2 regions of the Cohnella herbarum genome follow, and region 2 is predicted to be linked to the other one. Evidence: predicted binding sites of a transcription regulator. Region 2 holds the regulator's gene; the other holds the start of a gene.
The links. Region 2 encodes Rex, which represses fermentation and respiration genes when NADH is low (regulators of the CRP and FNR family bind a similar motif). Its sites were predicted from a motif close to TTGTGAAATATTTCACAA; they were not measured.
Positions count from the first base shown of each region.

Region 1 (4,587 bases), 2.2 Mb from region 2:
TGGGAGCGCTGCGGGAGGAAGTTGCCCATCTGATGGCGGACGTGAGAGGACTGGCATGGGAGCTTAGGCCGTCCGTTCTCGACGATCTCGGCGTCATCCCGGCGTTGCGTACTTATTTCGATACGTATTCCAAGCATTACGGAATTCGGGTCCAGTTTACGTCCGATCTGCGGAGAAGGTTAAGCATACAAGAGGAAACGACCATTTACCGGATCATTCAAGAGGCGTTGATGAATCTCGGCAAACATGCGGACGTGGAGGAAGCCTCGGTTGCGGTGAAAGACTACGGAGCCTACGTCGAGGTCAAGATCGAGGATCGGGGCAAAGGCTTCTCAAGAGACGGCGGTACGAAAGGCGTCGGACTGTTCAGCATGGAGGAGCGGGCTCGTGCGATCGGAGGAGAGCTGCGCATCCGCTCGGTGCCAGGCTCGGGTACTCAAGTATCGCTGATCCTTCCTCAAGCGGCGAATAAATAAATTCAGCGAGATTGAAACGAGATGCTCGATTAGGAATCGAGTATCTCTTTCGTCTTTGGCTGTAGCGCCAAACTTGCAAGAATTACTCGAAAAAATCGAGTAACTCTTCGCCGTAGAGCCAAACTCGCAAGAATTACTCGAAATAATCGAGTAATTCTTCGCCGTAAAGCCAAATTCACGAGAATTACTCGAAAAAATCGAGTAACTCTTCACCGTAGAGCCAAATTTACGAGAATTACTCGAAATAATCGAGTAACTCTTCGCCGTAGAGTCAAACTCGCAAGAATTACTCGAAAAAATCGAGTAATTCTTCGCCGTAAAGCCCAATTCACGAGAATTACTCGATTAAATCGAGTAATTTCCAGCGTCACCCACCTTTCCCGCGCCACTATTCCCTGAGTTGCCGGATACGCCGAGCGATCAGCTCGCCGTGGTGGCGTCCGCTTTCGATGAATATCTCGTTCGCTTCCCGTCCGGCGGCGATTACGCCCGCGATGAATAGACCGGGGACATTCGATTCCATCGTCTCCGGATCGAAGGTCGGAATCGTCGACTCGGCATCGACTTCCGCTCCCGCATCCGTCAGCAATGTTCGCTCTGGCCGAAAACCGGTCAATGCAAGCACGAAATCGTTATCGAGCGTATAGGATTCGCTATCTTGATCGTTCGGCTGAACGGTGATCGTATTTTCCCCGATTCCGACCACTCGAGAAGAGAATATCATGCGGATATTCCCTTTATTAACCATGCCCTGAAATAGCGGTTTGACCCAAGGCTTAATGCTGGGCGAATAGTCTTCTCCTCGATAGACGACCGTAATCTCGGCGCCTACCCGCAACAGTTCCATCGCCGCGTCCACCGCGGAGTTGTTTCCGCCGATGATCGCCACCTTCATCCCGGTATACGGATGCGCCTCGCCGAAGAAATGCGTAACCTTCGGGAGCTCTTCTCCCGGGATGCCAAGCAGGTTCGGGTGGTCGAAGTAGCCGGTCGCGACGACGACGTAAGGCGTCTCGTAGACGCGCTTTCCGCCGAACCGGTCGGAGGTTTCCACGCGGAATGCTCCGTCTTCTTGAGGTAGGATGGCAGTTGCCGCTTCATAAGCGCGGATGCGCAGTTGACGACGGAGAGCGACGTCCCGGTAATATTGCAGCGCTTCGCGGCGAGAGGGTTTGTCGTTCGGGCTCGTGAACGGAATGCCTCCGATCTCTAACAATTCGGCGGTGCTGAAGAAGTTCATATAAGTCGGATATTGATAGATGGAATGGACGACCGCGTTTTTCTCGAGCAACAGGGGTTCGATCCCGATGGCTTGCAGTTCGAGCGCGGCGGATAATCCGCAGGGTCCGGCTCCTATGATAATGGCCTGCTCCTGCTTAGCGTTTAAGTTTGAGTTGTTTTCCTTCATCGCAGGTAATCTCCAGTACGTTTTTCGACTATTGTATCACGTATTGCTGTCTTCAACATTTCGACACATAGTTTGTGATTTTATTCACACTATCTTTTTGACGACGGGAGCATAATGAGGGTGCAAGATCAACATAAGATTATCCGAATAGGAGATGGCTGCTATGGTTTCGAAATTTCTGAAGGAAAACGTCTGGGCAGCAGTGGCGTTTACGTTTATACGCATCTATCTGGGTTGGCAGTGGATGGAGGCGGGCTGGCATAAATTAACCGGAAGCGAAGCATTCACCGCGGCGGGATTCTTGAAGAACGCGGTCGCGAATCCGATTGCGGACAAAGCGACCAAAGAAGCGATTTTCCCGACGTATACGGCATTCTTGGAGCATTTCGCGCTGCCGAACGTGAAGCTGATCGATTTCTTGATTCCCGTCGGGGAGTTTCTGGTCGGCTTGGGGCTTATCGTAGGGGGATTAACGGCCGCCGCCGCATTCTTCGGAGTGCTGATGAACTTCCTGTTCTTGTTCGCCGGAACGGTGTCGACTAATCCTTGGCTTCTGCTTATCGGAATGATCGTGCTGGCGGGAGGGGCGAACGCGGGGAAATTCGGGCTCGACTACGTTCTGCTTCCATGGATTCGTAAAGGCTGGGCGGCCGTGACCAAGCGCAGAGCAGGAGGCAAAGCAGATAGGGACATCTTAACTCCCCGCACGCATTTGTAATAAAATAACGCAAAAAAGACTGATCGTTCCCTGTGCCGGAACGATCAGTCTTTTTTGACTTTTACCTGAATAACCATCTATCTCGGGGCTACGAGCGCGCTCGGTGAGGAATGGCGTCTTATTTTTCCTCGGGGGGTATGACGGAAAGTACCCATTCGCACCATTCGATATTGGTTCGACAGCTCATTAGCGCTTTGTTAAGCAAAATATAAGCTCCGAACAAGGGGGAGCGGTAGGAAGGAACTTCGCCTTCCTTCAAGCCATCGGCCTTTTGAATATTCGCGATCTTATCTTTGTACCTTTGCAATTTCATATGGTAATACTCCAGACGATCAATGAACAGCTTACGGGAAATCGCCGGATCGACGAAAGAGACGCAATAGGCTTTAAGCATGAGTTCGTCCCTCATGACCGGGTCGGAAGCGGGCTCCGTCAACCACAGCTTCAGCGATTCTATTCCTTCTGCCGTTATGGAATAGACTTTTTTGTCCGGCTTGTCGCTTTGGGAAACCAGTTCGAACGTCACTTGGTTTTCCTTCTCCATGTTCGCGAGCAACGGGTAAATCTGACTGTGCTTGGCCGGCCAGAACGGCTGGATCTTCAGCATCAAGTCGTAACCGGACAAAGGCGAGTGGGAGATCAGGCTTAATAGTCCATAAGAGAGGGTATTCATGTCCGAGCCTCCAGGCGATAACAAACTTTGACAGATGGTAATTCCAGTAGTATGATAATTCTCCGTACCAATTTTTATGTAAAAATATACATAGTACTGTGGAGGGTGTGGAGTAGAGAGATGAACAGCGGCAACACCAATCAAGAAATACGTTTTCTACCGGTAATGGTTGCAATTTTTATAGGTTCGTTCCTATGTATTCTTGCTTCTAGCACGATTAACATCGCTTTGGAGATTTTGAAAGACCATTTCGATACGTCATTGGATACGATCACATGGACGTTAACCGGCTTTATGCTTGCCATGGGCACGACGGCGCCGATCGTGGGTTATTTGGGCGAGAAGTTCAGCTACAAGAGATTGTACCTCTTCTCGTTGATCGGATTTACGTTATCTTCCGCGTTATGCGCCGCCGCATGGGATGAATCGTCCTTGATCGCGTTCCGCGTATTACAGGGCGCGTTCAGCGGATTGATCATTCCGGCAACGATGTCTATCATCTATCAGATTATACCAAGGGAAAAACAACCGATGGCCATGGCGTTATGGGGACTGGCTTCCATGATGGCTCCGGCATTCGGGCCTACGCTTAGCGGTTGGCTGCTTGAACACTACGATTGGCAGTGGTTGTTCCTGATGAACGTGCCGATCGGTTTAATCGCGATCTGGTGCGTCATCGCTTATATTCCTTATTATCGGCTTAGCGTTCCCAAGAGTTTCGACGCATTCGGACTCATTACCGTTATCGCGAGCAGTTCGGCCTTGTTGCTGGCGCTGGGACAAGGACATAATTGGGGCTGGGATTCTTGGGAAATTATCTCCTTGCTCGTCGGGGGTTCGATCACTCTCGTTCTTTTCATATGGAGAGAGCTTACGGCCAAGACGCCTCTATTGAACTTACGAGTGTTCAAGAACGGCAGATATACTCTAAATCTCATTATCGCCAACATTCTGACGATCAGCCTATACTCGGGAACTTTCCTTACCCCGGTATTCTTGCAAAGAATCCAGCACGTGTCCGCGATGGACACCGGACTTATCCTGTTGCCGGCTTCGCTGGCCATGGCGCTCGTGATGCCGATCGTAGGCAAGCTCTACGGGATCGTCGGACCGCGCTGGCTCATGGTTACGGGGATCGTCCTGTTATCCGTAGGGTCGTTAACGTTAAGCTGGCTTAGCATCGACGTATCCCATTCCTACATTTTATTCTGGATGATCGTTCGTAACCTCGGCATCGCGTTGGTCATGATGCCTTCCAGCAACGCGGGCATGGAACTGGTACCTCGCGAATTGTCCGGTCACGCGTCCGCCA
Region 1 is NZ_CP051680.1:7,135,213-7,139,799, forward strand. It holds gene HH215_RS30015 (sensor histidine kinase) at 1-476, shown strand, start outside; gene HH215_RS30020 (YpdA family putative bacillithiol disulfide reductase) at 865-1,884, opposite strand; gene HH215_RS30025 (DoxX family membrane protein) at 2,048-2,602, shown strand; gene HH215_RS30030 (PadR family transcriptional regulator) at 2,721-3,275, opposite strand; gene HH215_RS30035 (DHA2 family efflux MFS transporter permease subunit) at 3,396-4,587, shown strand, end outside.
Region 1: a site for Rex is predicted at 1,957-1,974, ahead of HH215_RS30025 (DoxX family membrane protein). Genes of this name have one in related genera too.

Region 2 (4,587 bases):
CCAGATCATCCACTCCGTGCCTTCGGAATCTTTGCCGGTGACGACCCAGACCGTTTCGTCCCACGTATGGCTGACCGCTTCGTCTACTTCCGCGAGTCCTCCCTGCGCCTTGGCGATTCGAATCGCCTGTTTCTCCGCGCTGCGATACTCCGAATCGGCCGAACGGACGAACAGTACCGCCGACACCAAGACGAACACGATAAAACCCGCCAATACGATTAACCATCTTCCGAGCGAAAGCGAAGGCATTTTCCGTTGTCCTTCACTACGGCTTAAATTCATCCCCGTAACCTCTGGAAGCAACGCTCCGCTTCCGCGAGAATTTTCTCCTCGTCAAGCGTTAACAGTTGGCCGTTGCGAAGCAATTGCTTCCCGTTTACCCATACGTGAGCGACGTCAGAGCCCCTTGCCGCATAGGCCAGATGAGAAACGTAATCCGTATGCGGCACAAAATGTGGTTTCGTAAGAGACAATGCGATGAAATCCGCTTTCATCCCTGCTTTAAGCTGCCCTACCGTATCGCCTAATCCAATGGAACGGGCTCCGTACACGGTTCCCATGCGCAGCGCTTCTGCTGCCGGAATGACCGTCGGATCGCCTGAAACCCCTTTATGAAGCAATGCCGCAAGCGTGATTTCTTGGAACAGATCCAGATTGTTATTGCTTGCCGCGCTATCCGTGCCTAGCGAGACGGTTACGCCGGCTTTCAGTAGCTCCGGCACTCTGGCAACTCCGCTCGCGAGCTTCAAGTTGCTGACCGGATTATGAGATACGGCCACATTACGTTCGGCAAGCAGCGCGATCTCTTCATCGTTCAGATGAACGGCGTGCGCCACTAGAGTCGGACGGCTAAACATTCCGAGACGATCCAAGTGCTCTACCGGACGGAAACCATAGTCTCTAACGTTCTGCTCTACTTCCGCAATCGTCTCCGACATATGCGTGTGCATAGGCAAATCGAGATCGTGAGCCGCTTCGACGAATTTCAAAATAAAATCCGGCGGGCAAGTATAGGGAGCATGAGGCGAGATCATAACGCTAACTCGTCCATCCGCTTGACCGTGCCAGTCTTTGGCGAATTGGATAGCGTCGGCGAGCTTAGCCTTCTGCACGTCTTCGGGACATAACCCGATAACTCCTCTTGTTAGGCTAGCGCGAAGTCCCGATTGCTCTACCACTTCCGCTACGCGATGCATATGATCATACATGTCCACGAATGTCGTCGTACCGCTCTTAATCATTTCGGCCGCGGCCAACGAAGAGCCCCAGTACACGTCATCGCCCGTATATTTCGCTTCCGTCGGCCACATGTGATTTTGCAGCCAATCCTGTAGCGCAAGATCGTCCGCTAACCCGCGAAGTAACGACATTCCGGCATGACCGTGCGTATTTACGAGACCGGGCATGAACAGCAGCCCGCTGCCGTCCATGACTTCCGAAGCTAACTCTTTTTCCTTATCCGGTGCCTCGCCCTCTCCCAATCCGGCGATTGTACTTCCTTCTACGGCCATCCAACCTTGAAATTTAGAGAGTTGATCGTCCATCGTGACGAAAGTTCCATTATTAATTAGCAGACGAGTCATTTCGTTTCGTCTCCTTCCGTTGATCCGTTATTATGATCCATATAGTAAGCTAGGCTAAGCAGTTCAGCCGTAAAATCCGCATTGTGAATTCGTACGCCCGGAGACGATTTGAGCACGACGGGAGCGAAATTCAAGATCCCGCGTATGCCGGCGGCAACGAATTGATCCGCTACGTTCTGGGCTTCCGTTGCCGGCACCGTAATGATCCCCACCGAAATATCCAATAGTTCGACCGAGGAGCACAGATCCTGCATAGGCTGAACGGTTAAGCGATTGATAAGCGTTCCCTTCTTGCTTTCGTCCGCGTCGAAAACGGCTACGATTTTCATATTATCTTTGATATACATGCTGTAATTGCATAACGCTCGGCCCAGATTCCCGGTTCCGACCAAGGCAACGTTCATCGTCTTGTCCAATTTAAGAATATGACGGATTTTCTCGATCAAATAATCCACGTTGTAACCAACGCCTTTGCGGCCGAATTCGCCGAAATACGCCAAATCTTTGCGAATCTGCGCCGGATTTAGATCAAGCTTCTCCCCTAACTCCTGAGAGGAAACCGTTTGAATGTTGCTGAAGCTAAGCTCGTTCAGAAATCGCAAATAAATCGGTAATCTTCTAACGACGGCTTCGGAAATTTTAATGGGCTTCATGTTTCTCTCCCTCATCTTGGACGGCGGACGCGGCCGAATTTAACCATGAGCTGACTCTTGCGGCCATAGCCGACGTAGGCAAATGCTCCATCTTAGGACCCGGTAACGAGTATAAGAAATATTTGCCGTAATTCGTATCTATGACCCTCGTATCGTAGAGAATGACGATTCCTCGATCCGTTGCCGTACGGACGAGCCGGCCGAAGCCTTGTTTGAAGCGAATCACCGCTTGGGGAAGCGACAGCTTCATGAAAGGATTTTTGTTCTCGGCCAATAGCTTCTCCGACTTGGCTTCGGCTACCGGATGATTCGGCGGTTGGAAAGGCAATCTTACGATCGCAAGGCAGGTTAACGCATCGCCCGGAAGGTCGATTCCCTCCCAGAAACTGCTCGTTCCAAGCAACACCGAGGCGGGCTGCTTCACGAACTGTTGAGTCAGCCGGCTTCGGCTTCCGCTATCCATGCCCTGGCCTAATACTTGAATTCCGCTTGCCTCAAGGCGATCCTTGAGCGGGCCGTAGACGGTCTTAAGCATGCGATGGGAGGTGAACAGCACAAGCATACGGCCTCCGACCGTAATCGCCATTTCCTGAAGTGAATCGATCAGCGCGCTTATGAACACCGCCTCGCCGTCTCTTCCCTTAATTCCGGGAAAGTCCCGCGGGATAAGAACGAGCGCTTGCTCGCGGTAACGGAACGGCGACGGTAGCATCGCCGTCTTGAGCCTTCCGCCCTTCTCCGCCTCGTCCAATCCGAGCTGCTCAGTGACATAGCGAAATGATTTGTCTATCGTCAGGGTAGCGGAAGTCATAACGACGCTCGACTTGCGGTCGAAGACTCCTTCTTTAAGCAATTCGCTTACGTCCGCGGGAACGCCGTAAATATATACGGATCTGCCCCGGTACTGCGAATGTCCTTCCAGCCAATAAACGAACTCGGGCTTGCCCAATGTAACGAATGATTGCGTATCCGCCCTAATGTTCGCCAAATCTTTTAAGACGCCGCTTAAATCGGTCAACATCCCTTGCATGCTGAGCTCGTCGGCATCTTCGCGCATATCGACGGTTAGCTTCTCCAGCGGCCGAATGAAATCCGATAGAAGCTGGATCACGTTGTTGCCGTCCACGGACAAACTTTCCCATTGCTCGGGCAAGTCCTCATGCTTCAGTCGCAAAGTGAGATTTCCTGTTTCATCCGCTGCGGCGTTGGCCGTAAGCAATTGAAACAATGCGTCCATCCAACGTTCCCATGCTTCCCGAATCTCATGGACTTTAGGCACTAACAATTCGAGTTTCTCCGTCCAAGCACCCGAATCTCCCGTTCCGAGTGACGATACCGAACCGATAAGCTGAGGGAGCAATCCCGTTCTCGCATCTTTCCACACCCGTTGCAACGGTATGGCTAACGAGGAATGCCCCGTCTTCTGACCCAGATGATGACTGGCTACCTCTTCGAGATGATGGGCCTCGTCTACGATTAACCGGTCGTATGCCGGTAACAGCCGATGCTCGGCTCTCAAATCTGTGAACAGCAAAGCATGGTTCGTAATGATTAAATCCGCTTTGCCGGCTTCTTGTCTGGCCCGATGATAGAAGCACCTTCTAAACCACGGACAAGCTCGGTTAAGACAGGACGCCGCATCGCTGGATACCGCGTCCCACTCTTCCTTATTGCGAACGCCGATATTCAGTTCTTCGGATTCGCCTCTCGTCGTTTCGCCAAGCCATACCGTCATTCCCCCGCGGGTCACGGCTTCTTCCCTGCCGAAGGCATGCTCGGGTATTTGTTGACGACTCTCGAACTTCCTCAAACAAAGATAATTATTGCGTCCCTTAAACACCGATGCGCGAAAAGGAACCGGAAGCGCTTGCTGCAATAAAGGCAAATCCCGCTCCCTAAGCTGTTCCTGAAGTTGAATCGTATGCGTGCTAACGACGACTTTTTTTTCTTCCTTCAGACCATAATAGAGGGAAGGCAGCAAGTAACCTAACGATTTGCCCGTGCCCGTTCCCGCTTCAACCAGCAGATGCGAATCTTCTTGCAGCGCATCGAATACTTCCTGAAACATAATATCTTGACCTTCCCTCGACTCATAGGAAGGAAACATCGTTTTCAGATTCGCCTGAACCGCCGCTAAGTATTGTTCGAAATCCATTTCGTTGAGCTGTTTCGCCGTATGCTGGGATTCCTCTTCGGAACGCGAATCTTCGCCCCAATCCCCTACGTTCATGGCGAATTGACGGAAGTGGTGAATACCGTCTTCGGGTATAAGAGGTTGCGTCTCGCGCCAGTTGAGAGTGTCGGCGATGAGCCAGCCCAGATCGTTGCGATCGGGATCGAACATCCCGGAC
Region 2 is NZ_CP051680.1:983,891-988,477, reverse strand. It holds gene HH215_RS04170 (cell wall elongation regulator TseB-like domain-containing protein) at 1-282, opposite strand, end outside; gene HH215_RS04165 (amidohydrolase) at 279-1,583, opposite strand; gene HH215_RS04160 (redox-sensing transcriptional repressor Rex) at 1,580-2,236, opposite strand; gene dinG (ATP-dependent DNA helicase DinG, 3'-5' exoribonuclease type) at 2,223-4,587, opposite strand, start outside.